2 regions of the Bacillus sp. EA-CB0995 genome follow, and region 2 is predicted to be linked to the other one. Evidence: riboswitches for the same ligand, from Rfam matches in the RefSeq annotation. Region 2 holds a riboswitch; the other holds the start of a gene.
The links. Region 2 has a riboswitch for FMN ahead of ACEWFJ_RS17265 (ECF transporter S component). Riboswitches for the same ligand answer to the same signal wherever they lie in the genome.
Positions count from the first base shown of each region.

Region 1 (4,780 bases), 1.8 Mb from region 2:
TACGTGGGTTATTTGTTAAGAGACGAAGTTGTTGTAATCCTAAATCTTTTAAAATTTGTGCACCAATACCATAATCGCGAAGGTCAGCTGCAAAGCCAAGCTTTTCATTTGCTTCTACAGTATCGTAACCTTCTTCTTGCAGCTTATATGCTCGTAATTTATTAAGCAGTCCAATGCCGCGTCCTTCTTGACGCATGTATAGAAGAATTCCTTTTCCTTCTCGTTCAATTTGAGTGAGAGCGGCATGAAGCTGTGGACCGCAGTCGCAGCGGCAAGACCCAAATACATCGCCAGTTAAACATTCAGAATGGACGCGTACAAGAGTTGGTTCACCTGTGGAAATATCACCTTTTATAAGAGCAATATGTTCTTTATCGTCAAGAGAATTGGAATAGCCAATTGCTTGGAATGTACCAAATTCCGTTGGTAAAGTAATTTCCACTTCGCGTTGTACTAACGTTTCATGATGACGGCGATATGCAATTAAGTCCTCAATTGTAATCATTTTGAGATTAAATTGCTTTGCGATTTCTAATAAATCAGGTACTCGTGCCATCGTGCCATCTTCATTTATAATTTCACAAATGACGCCTGCTGGTTCTGCACCGCATAATGTTGCTAAATCTACAGCAGCCTCTGTATGCCCGGCGCGGCGGAGAACACCACCTGCTTTTGCGATTAAAGGAAAAATATGTCCAGGACGCTTAAAATCACTTGCTTTCGCCTTTGGGTTTAATAATTCCCGTACGGTTGTCGCACGTTCATGAGCACTAATACCAGTTGTTGTTGAAATGTGATCAATGCTAACTGTAAAGGCAGTGCCGTGAGAGTCTGTATTATTTGAAACCATTGGCTTTAGTTCCAAACGATTGGCATATTCTTCTGTAATCGGAACACATACAAGACCGCGCCCGTGTGTAATCATGAAATTGATTGTTTCCGGTGTAATGTACTCACCTAAGGCAATAAAATCCCCTTCGTTTTCTCTATGTTCATCATCACATACGATGACAACTTTTCCTTGCTTTAAATCTTCTAGCGCTTCTTCAATACGATGAAACATTTCATTTCCTCCCTTATAGGAATCCGTTGTCTTGTAAAAAGCTTTCTGTAAGCGAGCTTTTTTAGGTGCTGCCTGCGTAATAAAACGTTCAATATATTTTCCAATCATATCGCACTCAATATTCACGATATCGCCGGCAGTTTTCTTCCCGATTACTGACTGACTTAATGTGTGTGGAATGAGGGAGATTGTGATGGAAGATTCATCAACACCAAAAATCGTAAGACTCGTACCATCAATGGCAACGGATCCTTTTTGTAAACAATAACGAAGTAGTTCATTGGGTAATTGTATTTTGTAATATACGGCATTATAGCTCCGTTTTTTATCAATAATTGTTCCAATACCGTCAATGTGCCCTGTAACGAAATGTCCACCAAAGCGACCATTTGCACCCATGGCTTGCTCTAAATTTACCTCTGAACCGCGGCTAAGAGTTTGCAGCGAAGTTGCTCGCATCGTCTCCGGCATAACATCAACGGTAAAAGAGTGTGTTGTAAAAGAAGTGACAGTTAAACATATCCCGTTTACAGCAATGCTGTCGCCTAAGTTTACATCCGACAAAATAGTTTGTGCGGAAATTGTAAGTTGCATTGCTTCGCCGGTTTGTTGCATGTTAGCAATTGTTCCAAGTTCCTCAACAATTCCTGTGAACATAAGGCACCTCTTTTCTTGGTGTGGCAACGACTTTTATGTCATCGCTGATTTGTTCCATCGATTGAATGTGCAAGGTAAGTGCATCTTGCAGTTTTGTGAAACCATTTCCGCCAAACCATGTTGGAGCATCTTTACCACCAATTAGTTTTGGACTAATATACGTAATCAGTTCCTGAAAGCATTTCGCTTCTAAGAAACTCGCATGAATAGTTTGTCCGCCTTCGACAAAGAGAGAAAGAATATTTTTTTCTCCAAGAAGATCAAGCATTTCACTTATTTCAATGTTACTTGTCTTCATTTGCAATACGGACACCATATCAGATTGAAATTTTGCAATTTTTTCTTTTGAAACGCTATTTCCAACAACAATCCATGTTGGCACCTCTCCATCTGTAATCACATGGGATGAAAGTGGAGTTCGTAAATGCGTATCAAGTACGATGCGAATCGGATTTTTTCCGCCATTTACAAGGCGCGTTGTTAAATGCGGATTATCAGCAATTATTGTATTTACACCAACAAGAATGGCATCGTGTGTATGACGATAACGATGTACATCAGCCCGCGATGCTTCACCTGTAATCCATTTACTTTCTCCTGTACGAGTAGCGATTTTTCCATCTAGACTCATTGCTGTTTTTAAGGTTACAAATGGACGCTTTGTTTTCATGTAGTGAAAAAAGTAACGATTTAATTCTTTTGCTTCCTTTTCGAGTACACCAATTGTTACGTCAATTCCAGCCTCTTGTAAACGCTTGACACCTTGACCTGAAACAAGCGGATTACTATCGAGCACTGCAATGACTACTCGGCTTACGTTCTTTTTTATAAGTAAATCACAGCAAGGTGGGGTTCTTCCATGATGACTGCATGGTTCTAACGTTACATATACTGTTGCACCATGGGCGTTTTCACCCGCCATGTGTAGAGCGTGAACTTCAGCGTGTTCAGTTCCAGCTCGTAAATGAGCTCCTACTCCAATGATATTTCCATCTTTTACAACAACAGCACCGACCATTGGATTAGGACTTGTTTGACCAGCTGTATTTTTTGCTAATTGCAAAGCAAGTGCCATATATTCTTGATCTGTCATAAACTCACCTCTCTTAAAAAATCAAAAAACCCCAAGGACATAATCCTTGGGGTGAGAGAGACGATGTTTCTAGAAATATAAGAAGGATACGAGAGTATGCTTAAGAAACCTAGCAATTATTGATATGTTTGCGTAGAAAAGAAGCCTAGCAAATATCGATTTTTTCACATGCTAGTGTTATCCCGTTATTTCAGCAGCGAACCAAATGGTATACGAAAGAAAACAAGTGTATGTTTAAAAATAAACAATACAAATGCACATGCTGAAATAAACGTTGTATCCTATTATACGTACTAGAAAACATATCCTTCTCCCATCCAGACTATACTGTCGGTTCTAGATTCTCACTAGATCCACCGTTTTCAACTTGAAAGCGGGTCACGGACTTAGAAGTGTGAACTTCATCACCGCCGGTTGGGAATTTCACCCGACCCCGAAGAATGCTGTTTGCTCACATTATAGCACAGAAAAGAAAAAAGGCCATAAAAAAATATTTAAATGTGAAGAATTGCATGAAAATAAAGGAGAAGCTAAAGCTGCATTAGCGGCAGGATTAATTTGCTATACTAGTGTAGCAAAGGTTTTATATCGTGTTTAAAACGAGGTGAGAGTATGAAAAAATATATTGCTGTAGGAATAGGCGGTATTATTGGAGCTTTGGCTCGCTATGGAGTAGGCCAATTGCTTGAACCAACATCTTCTGCTGGTTTTCCATTAGCAACATGGTTAATCAATATGAGTGGTAGCTTTTTATTAGCATTCTTAACGATGTCTGTTTTTCGGATGAAACAAGTTTCACCGCTTATGATAAGTGCTGTTGGTACAGGAATAATTGGTGCGTTTACAACATTTTCAACGTTTAGTGTGGAAACACTGAAGCTACTACAGCATGAAGCATTCACAATGGCATTTTTATATGTGGGCGCAAGTATGATAGGGGGATTACTTTTAGCTTTTAGTGGATTTTATGCTGGGAATATGCTGTATGAACGCAGGTTGAGGAAGAAGGAAACATATGAGTATTCTACTTGTCAGTATCGGGGGCTTCTTCGGTGCAATTACACGTTTTTTTATTAGTACTGTAGCGAAAGAAAAGTACGGAAATGCTTTTCCATATGGAACATTTTTTATAAATATAATCGGCTCATTTTTACTTGGTATGTTAAATGGTGCTGAAGTAGCTAAAATGTGGATATTGTTATGTGGTACAGGATTTATGGGAGCATTTACGACGTTTTCAACATATCAACTAGAAATGATACAACTTATACATACACGAGAAGGGAAAAAGGCATTACTATATTTTGTTATAAGTTATGGAATAGGTATTGGCAGTGCTTTTGTTGGATTTTATATTGGGAGCATGTAAAAATACGCGCACATTTTCTTGTGCGCGTGTTTTTTATTCTTTTGGTGCACGTACAACAGATTCAAATTTTCCTTTATGTGAACCATCGCAATACGGCATATTTTGGGATAATCCACAACGGCATAGAGAAAATGCCGGTTTAGCTGGAAATACATTCCCTTCAGCATCGATTAGTTCCACATCCCCTGTAATACGGAACGAACCATTATTATTTACTTTAATTTGTACTTTCTCCATTGTTACACCTCCTTACCAAACGCTTATGTCTATCATATACTTACTAGAATTACTTGACAATGTTTAGAAACAATGCTTTTTGTGAGAAAATAGAAATGATATAATAAGTTATATACTGAAAAGATATTAAGGTGAATATAAACATGAACAAACAATTACGTACATTACAAAACATTGCAAAAGAGCGAACGTGGGTATCGTTTTTAAACGATAATCATCCATACAGCTTACTTCATTGGTCGATTGCTGGTGTGCAGCAAGAAGTGAAGGATGTATGGTTATTACAAGATGAAGTCACATTTCAAACAACAGAGTTCCTATCACTTGATGAAGCGGTAAAATGGATTTCTGAAAATATGGA
Region 1 is NZ_CP169269.1:1,529,759-1,534,538, forward strand. Features, by position in the region: gene ACEWFJ_RS08040 (bifunctional 3,4-dihydroxy-2-butanone-4-phosphate synthase/GTP cyclohydrolase II) at 1-1,063, opposite strand, end outside; partial or broken gene ribE (riboflavin synthase) at 1,190-1,720, opposite strand; gene ribD (bifunctional diaminohydroxyphosphoribosylaminopyrimidine deaminase/5-amino-6-(5-phosphoribosylamino)uracil reductase RibD) at 1,701-2,813, opposite strand; FMN riboswitch at 3,115-3,258, opposite strand; gene crcB (fluoride efflux transporter CrcB) at 3,426-3,890, shown strand; gene crcB (fluoride efflux transporter CrcB) at 3,829-4,182, shown strand; gene ACEWFJ_RS08065 (CDGSH iron-sulfur domain-containing protein) at 4,216-4,419, opposite strand; gene ACEWFJ_RS08070 (DUF2552 family protein) at 4,563-4,780, shown strand, end outside.
Region 1: it holds a riboswitch for FMN, as region 2 does, so the genes downstream of both, ribD (bifunctional diaminohydroxyphosphoribosylaminopyrimidine deaminase/5-amino-6-(5-phosphoribosylamino)uracil reductase RibD) here and ACEWFJ_RS17265 (ECF transporter S component) in region 2, are expected to answer to the same signal.

Region 2 (10,486 bases):
TTATTATTTTCTTATTTGGAACGATGCTGCGTTTTGTCCCTGGTATGTATGTAGATGAATCGCTTTGGCTTCGTGAAGGTGAAACGAAAGAAATCCCAGGAACAGACGGAAAGTATTATTTGAAGAATGAAAAATTCATTAAAGAAGTCTATGATAAAGGAAAAGAAAATGAGGTCTTTGATAATGCGATTGATCGAGTTGGGAATAAGATAATTCCGAAAAACTATCAAACAAATGCCGTATTATATAAAGCAGTTGGAAAAAATATTGCTGGTCAAAAGCCAAAGCTTGAGAAAGTGAAAGAGTATAGCATTCGAGTGAATGAACCTCTTAAATTTGATCATTATGCTCTTTATCAAGTAGATTTTAAAGAGGGCGAATTTAGTAAAATGTCTTTTGCTTTACAAAAGAAAGAAAGTGGCCAAAAATGGGGCCCAATTACAGTTGATCTAGCAAATCCAAAAGAAACATACGATTTAGGAAATGGATACTCTCTGCAGTTGTTAAGTTATTTTCCGGATTTTTACTTTGATGAAAGTGGAAAACCGAATACAAAAACGAAGCTACCTAATAATCCAGCGTTTGTTTTTAAAATGTTTACACCCGAAACACCAAATGGAGAAGTGAGCTTTGTTGGAATTCGACAAAATATAGAGCCAGAAGGAAACAATTTATACAAAATGTCTTTTGCAGGTGTAGAAACGCGTAACGTTACAGCGCTTACTGTACGAAAAGATTTGACACTTTGGATTATAGCTCTGGGAGGCTTTATTTTCATGGTCGGTGTTATTCAAGGTATGTATTGGAATCATCGACGTATTTGGATACAACGTGTTAACAATGAATGGTGGATTGCTGGGCATACAAATAAAAATTGGTATGGTTTGCGAAAAGAGATAGAAAAAGTCTTAGAAGGGACAAGCATTCCACAGCCAAATGATAAAGTCAATGAGAAGAAAATTAGTTAAGGTGGGGAGAGAGTATGGTAGAAATAAGTAGTAATTTCTTATTTGCTGCTTTCGTATTGTATTTAATTGCAACGTTGTTTTTTGGAGGTGCGATTAAAGAAAAAGGGCGGAAGTGGGCAAACATTGGGATAAGTATTACTATTCTAGGTTTTGCTGCGCAATCGGTATACTTTGTTACGAGATGGATTGCATCAGGACATGCACCAGTTAGTAATTTTTTTGAATTTGGGACATTTTTCGGCATGATGATGGTTGGTGCATTTATTATTATGTATTTTATATATAAGACAAGCATCCTTGGTTTATTTGCACTTCCAGTTGCTATTTTACTCATTGCCTATGCAAGTATGTTTCCGAGGGAAATTACACCGCTTATCCCTTCATTAAAAAGTTACTGGCTACAGATTCATGTAACAACAGCAGCTGCTGGCCAAGCTATTTTAGCAATTAGTTTTATTGCGGGGGTTATATATTTACTGAAAAATGTGGATCAGTCAAAAAAAGCAAGCAAACATTTTGGCTGGAAGCAGTTATTTTTTCACTTGTTTGTGTAATTGGATTTATAGCAGTGACAACTGCTTTTTCAAGTATAAAATACGAAGCGAAATTCCAATGGATTGATAAAAATGAGCAGCAAGCAGAAATGGTGTACAATCTACCTGCTTTAGTAGGACCTCATGAAGGAAAGTTAGTCACAACCGACAAACTTGAGCCTGCAATAGAAACACCTGCTATTATTAATGCGAAAAAATTAAACACAGTGATTTGGTCGATATTTATAGGAAGCGGATTGTACATCCTATTAAGATTGATTTTACGTAAGCGAGTAGCAGCGGCGATTCAACCAGTAGTACAAAAAGTGGATAGTGATTTACTTGATGAAATTGGATATCGCTCTGTTGCAATTGGATTCCCAGTCTTTACGTTAGGCGCATTAATCTTTGCGATGATTTGGGCGCAAATTGCATGGACACGTTTTTGGGGATGGGATCCAAAAGAGGTTTGGGCACTCATTACCTGGCTCTTTTATGCAGCCTTTTTACATTTACGCTTGTCTAAAGGGTGGCACGGTGAAAAATCAGCATGGCTTGCAGTAATCGGATTTGCAATTATTATGTTTAACTTTGTTGTGGTAAACTTAGTAATTGCAGGCCTGCATTCATATGCATAACAATAATTGAAGTTCAACGAGTCAAGTCGTACGATTCATTATTGCAGGATAAAGTGAAACTTCCATCAGTGGAGAGTTTTTTCATCTCCCACTGATGGAAAGCTCTCACCAATCGGGCTTTTACGGGCAGTTATCCCCCACCTATCTTCTTCGGATTCTTCACAATCTTGAGGTGGAGGGCTTACTGCCCGTTAATGCGGGATAAAATAGGAAGGTAACCGTCACTTTCCTATTTTATTTTTGTCAATTTCTTTTCTTTTTTGAGAAAAACATGACAAAGTATAAGAGAATTTTGTAAAATGATGTCGAGGACAAATTATATTGTTTAGGAAACATACATATTTTTGGAAAAACTATGAACAAATTTTATTATTTTTGTGAAACATAATGCAAAGGTGAACTTTCAATCATGAAAGGTTTTGTCTATGAAAATGAGATAAGGGTAAGTTTAGGGCTCTATTCTGTTCTAATTAGTAATTAGGATATCCCCCTCACTAGATTCAGAGGAATAGAAGGCAAGTGGGAGATAACTACTAATATGCACTTGATTAGTTCAACGAACCCTCAGTGGAAACCAAATTTGAGGAAAGTTTCACTTTATTGGAGAAAGGTAGGTGTGAACCGTTGTGACATTTACATGTACAGCGGGTTGCGATGGAAAATGAATTAAAGATTTTAATTGTAGATGATGAAGATCGTATTCGTCGTTTGTTAAAAATGTATTTAGAGAGAGAGCAGTACATTATTGATGAGGCTGACAACGGTGAGACGGCGTTAGAAAAAGCGTTGCAAAATGATTATGATCTAATTCTTTTAGATATTATGATGCCTGGAAAAGATGGCATTGAAGTGTGTAAAGGTATTCGTGAGAAAAAAGCCACACCGATTATTATGCTAACGGCAAAGGGAGAAGAAGTGAATCGCGTACAAGGATTTGAAGTTGGTACAGATGATTATATTGTAAAACCGTTTAGCCCACGCGAGGTTGTGCTACGTGTAAAAGCTGTTTTACGTCGCTCAGTTACAACGACATTCTTTACGCAAGATACGACAACAAAAGATGTTATTGTATTTCCTCATCTCACAATTGATAATGACGCACATCGTGTTACAGCTGATGGAGAAGAAGTGAATTTAACACCAAAAGAATATGAATTATTACTATTTTTAGCGAAGGCACCTGATAAAGTATTTGACCGAGAGCAGTTATTAAAAGAAGTATGGCAGTATGAATTTTTCGGTGATTTACGCACAGTTGATACACATGTAAAGCGCCTGCGTGAGAAGTTAAGTAAAAAGTCAGCAGATGCAGCGAAAATGATTGTAACTGTATGGGGTGTTGGTTACAAGTTTGAGGTTGTGAACGATTAATGCTTTGGAAAAGTGTAGTAGGGAAATTATGGATGACGATTCTGCTCCTTGTTTCCTTCGTGCTTGGTTTTGTTGCCATTTTACTTTCGCAGTTTTTTGATAATTATTATGTAACAATGGGAGAAACAAGGCTTACGAATGTTGCAACGAGTGTTTCTGAATTAATAGAAGAGGGGACGGATGAGCAGACGATAGAACATATCGCATATAAATTCGCTGACCCCTTTCGCGTATTATTATTGTGAAAGATAATAATGAAATATCTGCTTCTCCGGCACAACAAGGATTGGCAACGCTAACACTAACTGATTTGAAAAATGACAAAGAGTTACAAGCGGTATTTACAGAACGTAAAAAGGTACAAAAAATTAAGACCGTCCCAGATGAAAACAATAAGAAAAATCCTGACAATGATATTATGATTGTCGGTGTTCCGTTAAAGTCGTCAAAAGATGGTGCGGTCTTTGTATATCAATCGTTACAAGTACCAAAACAAGGAATAGAAAAATCGACGGATTTTATCTTTTTATCTGCGGGGATTGCGATTATTTTAACAACGTTCTTTGCCTTTTTCTTATCAACTCGAATTACAGCCCCACTTCGTAAAATGCGCGAAGTAGCTTTTGAAGTAGCACGCGGGAAATTTGATGCGAAGGTACCAGCGGTTTCGCAAGATGAGATTGGTGAACTTGCAACAGCTTTAAATCAAATGGGAAAACAATTGAAGTTTAATATTAATGCGCTGCAACAAGAGAAAGAACAGCTTTCTAGTATTTTAAGTAGTATGGCTGATGGTGTTATTACGTTAAATCAAGAAGGAGAAGTTGTTGTAATTAATCCGCCAGCAGAACGTTTCTTACAAGTATGGTATGAAGAAAAAGAGATAGAGTTAAGTGTGAGTTTGCTATCGGAGCTTGTTGAACTGTTTCATCTCGTTGTAGAAAGTGAACAGCAACAAGTTATAGAAGTTAATTTAGAAAAAGGTAATTATGTTGTACTGATGACACCGCTGTACAATCAGACGAAGATTCGCGGTGCTGTTGCGGTACTTCGTGATATGACGGAAGAACGCCGTCTTGAAAAAATGCGTAAAGATTTTATTGCAAACGTATCGCATGAATTACGTACACCAATGGTTATGCTGCAAGGATATAGTGAAGCAATTTTAGATGACATTGTTCAAACGAAAGAAGAAGTGCATGAATTTGTGCAAATTATCTATGATGAATCTGTACGCTTAGGTCGTCTTGTGAATGAATTGTTAGATTTAGCTCGAATGGAGAGCGGTCACGTAGAATTACATATATCAGAAGTAGATATTGTTCCATTTGTTGAAAAGATTGCACGAAAATTCCAAGGGATAGCAAAGGAAAAAGAAGTGCAGCTAGCAGTTGATTTTCGCACTTCCATAGAGCAGCATTCTTTTGATCCGGATCGTATGGAACAAGTGTTAACAAATTTAATTGATAATGCTTTAAGACATACAAATGCGGGTGGTAAAGTATCACTTATTATCGATGAGAAAAATAATGGAATTGTATTCGAAGTTGAAGATTCTGGGATTGGTATTCCAGAAGATGATATTCCATTCTTATTTGAACGTTTTTATAAAGCGGATAAGGCTCGTACACGCGGGAAAACAGGTGGTACAGGGTTAGGACTTGCGATTGCAAAAAATATTGTGCGAGGACATGATGGTAAGATTACAGTGTCGAGTGTAGTAGATAAGGGGACGACATTCTCTGTATATTTGCCAACATAAGTATGATGAAATTATATGCGAATTTTTAAGCTTATCTTTTTGATAAGCTTTTTTTTGAAAAAGAAAAGGAATGTTAGTATAAGAGAAGAATGAAAAAGAGAAATAAGGAGGGAAAACATGAAGCTATATACAAAAACAGGAGATAAGGGAGAAACAAGTCTTATTGGAGGACGCGTAGATAAAGACAATTTGCGTGTAGAGGCATATGGAACAATTGATGAGGCGAATTCGTTTATTGGACATGCGATGACATTGCTAGAGGGGGAATTGTTTCAAGATATTTATCAAGAACTTGAAAAAATTCAGCATGAGTTGTTTGATTGTGGCGGGGATTTAGCGATTGTGAAGAGGAAAATTCCGTATAAAGTAACAGAAGACATCATTACTTTTCTAGAGGAAAGGATTGATGTATATATACAAGAAGCACCGCCGCTTGAGCGCTTTATTTTACCAGGAGGAAGTCAAGGGGCGGCTATTATTCACATTGCTCGTACTATTACACGAAGAGCAGAACGTTGTATTGTTGCTTTAAAGAAACAAGATGAGATTAATGAATATGTTTTGCAATATGTAAATCGCTTATCGGATTATTTATTTGCAGTTGCAAGAGTTGTGAATGCTCGTTCGAATGTGAAAGATATAGAATATGAAAGAAGCGCGATTGTATTTCGAGATAAGGAGGAGAAGAAAGAGAAATAGGCTCTTTCTTTTTTTGTATACTTTTTGCTATAATCAACCAAAATAGAGAAAGTGTGATTGTTATTTAGAAAACGGAGGATTTATAATGAAAGCTTTAAAAATCATTTTGCTTTTCTTTTGTGTCTTTTTTATAGCACAAACAGAAGGTGCTGCTGAAGAAAAGCGGTGGGCATGGCCGGTAGAGGGGAGAATTAGTGATTATTTTGGAACGAGAAATGGAAAACATTTTGGGATTGATATTGCTGCACCGATCGGCACTTCAATAGCAGCTATGCAAGATGGTGTTGTAACAAGATCTTATTTTTCTGATAGCTACGGGCATGTTGTGTTTATTAAACATGAAGATTATGAAGCTGTATATGCCCATATGAATAAACGACTTGTGAAAGAAGGAGATGTAGTTTTACAAGGGCAAAAAATTGGTCAAGTAGGGAATACAGGACAATCGAATGGTGCTCACTTACATTTAGAAGTTCATAAAGGGGCTTGGACGATAGCGAAAACAAATGCAGTGAATCCGCTGCGAATGATTCAAGAAAAGCCTAATACGGTAGCATCCGCTTCTGTATATGTCGTGCAAAAAGGTGATACATTGATCAGTATTGCTAGGAAGTTCGGTACAACTGTTGAAGAATTAAAAGTGAAAAATTATTTGCAAAAAGACACTATTTATCCGTCGCAAAAATTACATATTAATTGAAAAAGAGCTAGGAAGACTAGCTCTTTCGTTTGTTACCAAAAAATAAAGATACATGCAAATCCAGCGATTATTAAATAGCTATAATAATAAAACACTTTAGCTCGTGTTTTTTCTGTTGTTCTAAATAAGACAAGAGTAGGTTCAATAAGACCGATAGCGAAACAAAGAAGACCGAGCAGCATACAGCCGAGAGACAGCGAATACAAAGCAATTTGAATTTGAGATGGGAGAATCAATTTTAATAAAAATGCAATAAGTACAGTATAGCAAATACTCCCAATATACATATTCAATGTTGTATTAGATCGATAACCAGGCAGTTTTTTTAAAAATGATCTGGAAACAATTTCTGTTTCTAAGGATGTATAAGTTTGAATGATTTTTTCTGCCTTTTTTCCTTGATGAAAAAGAGAAAGAATCCAATTTCGTTCTCCTTGAAAGACAAAATGAGTTTTTGTTAAATAATGATCAATTTTGACTTTTCTCCAGCTTTTCCATGGATGTCGTTCGCAAAGTTTTAGTTTACTGTCTGAATTTTTATCATATTGATATACACTAATGCCATCTTCATCAAAAGCAGCATAATATGTATCTCTTGAAAAGTTACCTGAGTCAAGAGGACAATAGAACAGCAATTCCTTTTTTAAATAAAAGTATTCTTTGCGAAGATTTTTTTTCATAATTTCTCGAATAGGCTGTTTCTTTTCTTTACTCATGACATTTCCTCCATTGTAAGAAAATGCTGTTTTTCTTAACAATATCATATCTTATCACTTTCACGTATAAATGGCTAGAGAATTGTGGACAAAAAAGAACAAACACGAAAATTTGTTCCTTTTTGTCGTATTATTTACTTATTGTTAGAATAGCATGCAATTATGAGGATGTGACTGGATAAAGAAAATTTCCCTCAGTGGAAGTTTTCTTTATCCCCGGCCTATCTTCTTCGCTTTTCTCTGCATCTTGAGGTGGGGGACTGCTAAGTATAAGAAGGTGTTGCGCAATGTGAGTGAAAAAGAAGCATTTTCATTCACATTGTTTTAAAATTGTTGTATAATGATGAGGAAAATAGAATATCGGTCTATCTTCGGGGCAGGGTGAAAATCCCGACCGGCGGTGATGAACGTGTATTTTTGTTCTAAGCCCGCGAGCCGTTAAGGCAGGATTTGGTGCGATTCCAAAGCCGACAGTACAGTCTGGATGGGAGAAGATGGAGGTTCGAGCGTTCAAAAAAGATAAATGTTTGAACGTTTGTTTGATGTGCCTAAAATTTCTCCCTTTGCGTTTCGGACGCGAAGGGTTTTTTCATGCAGGAATATATTTAGGCATAGCAGAGCCTTTCCACTTTCCATGAGATGATCGATGGAAAAGGAGAGAGAAACATGAAACAACAGAAGAGTGTAGTACAAATGATGAGCGTTGCGATGCTAAGCAGCATTGCGTATTTATTAATGATGCTGGATTTTCCACTTCCAGGGCTGCCGCCGTTTTTGCAAATTGATTTTAGTGATGTCCCAGCATTAATTGCAGCCATTACTTTTGGGCCAATTTCAGGTGTAATTGTAGAAGGGATAAAAAACGTCCTGTATTATGGTATTCAAGGCGATTTAACGGGCGTACCTGTAGGAGAAGTGGCGAATTTTGTTGCTGGATGTCTCTTTATTCTTCCGGCATCTCTTTTATTCCGTAAACATCGCACAGTAAAAAGTTTAACAACAGGATTAATGTTCGGAACAATTATGATGACAGTAATTATGAGTGTATTAAATTATTTCATCATTTTTCCAGCTTACACTTGGTTCTTAGGTCAACCTGCTATGTCTAACGATGCAATGCGTCAAATAATTGTAGCGGGAATTTTACCTTTTAATATAATTAAAGGAATTATAGTAACAATTATTTTTGTTCCTTTATTTTCTCGATTAAAAGTATGGGTATTTGCGAAAATGAAAAATGCATAATATAGAAGGTTTTGCATCAGTGGAAGTTTTTCTACTGATGTTTTTTTATCCCGCATTAACGGGCAGTAAGCCCTCCGCTTCAAGATTGTGAGGAACTCGAAGGAGATAGGTGGGGGGATGAAAAAACCACTGATGGAAGTTTCACTTTATCTCGCGTAAGGAGTAGTAAGAGTCTGTTTGATGGGGCTGACCACTAAATTTAGGATGAGTGACTAGTGAAAGTTGTGCTTCATAGAAGAAAATAAAGTGCAAAAAAAATACCCCTCATTATTTGAGGGGTATTTTTTGAAGTCAACAATAAGACTATTCAAATTTTAATGCGTCACCATCGAATGCTTCATCTGCCACTTTAATAGAGTCAGTTGGGCAACCTTCGAATGCATCCATCATATCATCGATTAATACATCTGGAATTTCAACGATACCTTGGTTATCGTCAAGTGTTACGAATGCAATGCCTTCATCATCGTAATCATAAATATCCGGTGCAGCTGCTCCGCAAGCTCCGCATGCAATGCAAGTATCTTTGTCAACGATTGTATATTTTGCCATTTTTGTATACCCCCTAAATAATATGTATATGTATATAAGAACACTGATGAAAAATTATAACCTTATTGTAAAACGGTTTGTGAAACTTTTCAATATAAAATTATAATGATAATTCTTATCAATTGAGTGTGTCAACTAATTTCTATAGTTGTACATAAAATTTTAAAAATATCTAAATAAGATGCATTTTGTTACAATGAAAGTAGAAGTAGACTGAAAGGGTGGAAGAAGCGTTGCAGCTACAATATACCGTACTATACTGTTTGAAACAATTAAAAGGTGAACGAACGGTTTCTTCTATTTATCACCTTTTAAAAGGGAAACGTTCTTCACAAACATTGCAAGATGGGAATATGTTTCATCTTTCCTTTTTGTTTAGTGTATATAAATCTTTAAGACGTCATGATTATGATAAACAGATTGAAGCATTATTAAACAAGCAACTTATTACATGTGTGCATGAAAATACTTACATTTTATCGGAAATGGGAGAGAAACAAGTAAACGAATGGGAAAAATTCTTTTCTTTCCCGAAATATTTACACGGTTTGCAATACGGCGAACTTGGAGAGCGCTTTTGGAAAAGGTTATCCTTAAGTGTGCAAACTGTATCTAATTTGAAACAAAAATATGTGAAATTCCTTCCAATTCAGCAAGATACAGAAATCACGATGTGGGTAAAACAATTTATTATGAACTCTCCTGTTTCAAGAGGACAATTAGCGGAACAGTTATATAAAGAAATAAATTCAATATTAATGTATGTTACCTCTCTAGAAGCAACCATTTTCGTATATCGTCTAACAGGATACCATCGTATTGGTTATACAACAGATCAACTTGGAAATATGATGAAACAAGATGCGTTTCGAGTATATCTTTTATTTTGGGGAACGACTCATTTCATCATTCAACATGTACAAAGTCATCAGCAGAATTTTCCGTTATTGGCACAAATTATTGCGTATCCGAATGAAAAAGCAGATTTATTTAGTATATCAACACAAAAAACATATCAACTATGGAAGCAAGGACGAACTATGGAGGAAATTGCTAGGATAAGAAAATTAAAAGTGGCGACAATTGAGGACCATATTGTAGAAATTGCATTGCGTGAAAAAGAATTTCAGGTGGAGCAATTTGTAGAAAAAGAAAAAATGAAACAAATACAGAAAATGATTGAGAAGTTACAAACGCGGAAGCTGCGAGTCTTGAAACAAGCTGCTGGAGAGCATGTTTCCTATTTTGAAATTCGTCTTGTATTAGCGCGAGTAGGGGGATTACATGAAGCTTGAAGATATT
Region 2 is NZ_CP169269.1:3,337,643-3,348,128, reverse strand. Features, by position in the region: partial or broken gene resB (cytochrome c biogenesis protein ResB) at 1-968, shown strand, start outside; partial or broken gene ccsB (c-type cytochrome biogenesis protein CcsB) at 983-2,139, shown strand; gene resD (DNA-binding response regulator ResD) at 2,794-3,510, shown strand; partial or broken gene ACEWFJ_RS17285 (ATP-binding protein) at 3,543-5,272, shown strand; gene ACEWFJ_RS17280 (cob(I)yrinic acid a,c-diamide adenosyltransferase) at 5,390-5,971, shown strand; gene ACEWFJ_RS17275 (peptidoglycan DD-metalloendopeptidase family protein) at 6,057-6,671, shown strand; gene ACEWFJ_RS17270 (hypothetical protein) at 6,704-7,387, opposite strand; FMN riboswitch at 7,751-7,887, shown strand; gene ACEWFJ_RS17265 (ECF transporter S component) at 8,054-8,632, shown strand; gene ACEWFJ_RS17260 (ferredoxin) at 8,936-9,184, opposite strand; gene ACEWFJ_RS17255 (YpbB family protein) at 9,418-10,479, shown strand; partial or broken gene ACEWFJ_RS17250 (RecQ family ATP-dependent DNA helicase) at 10,469-10,486, shown strand, end outside.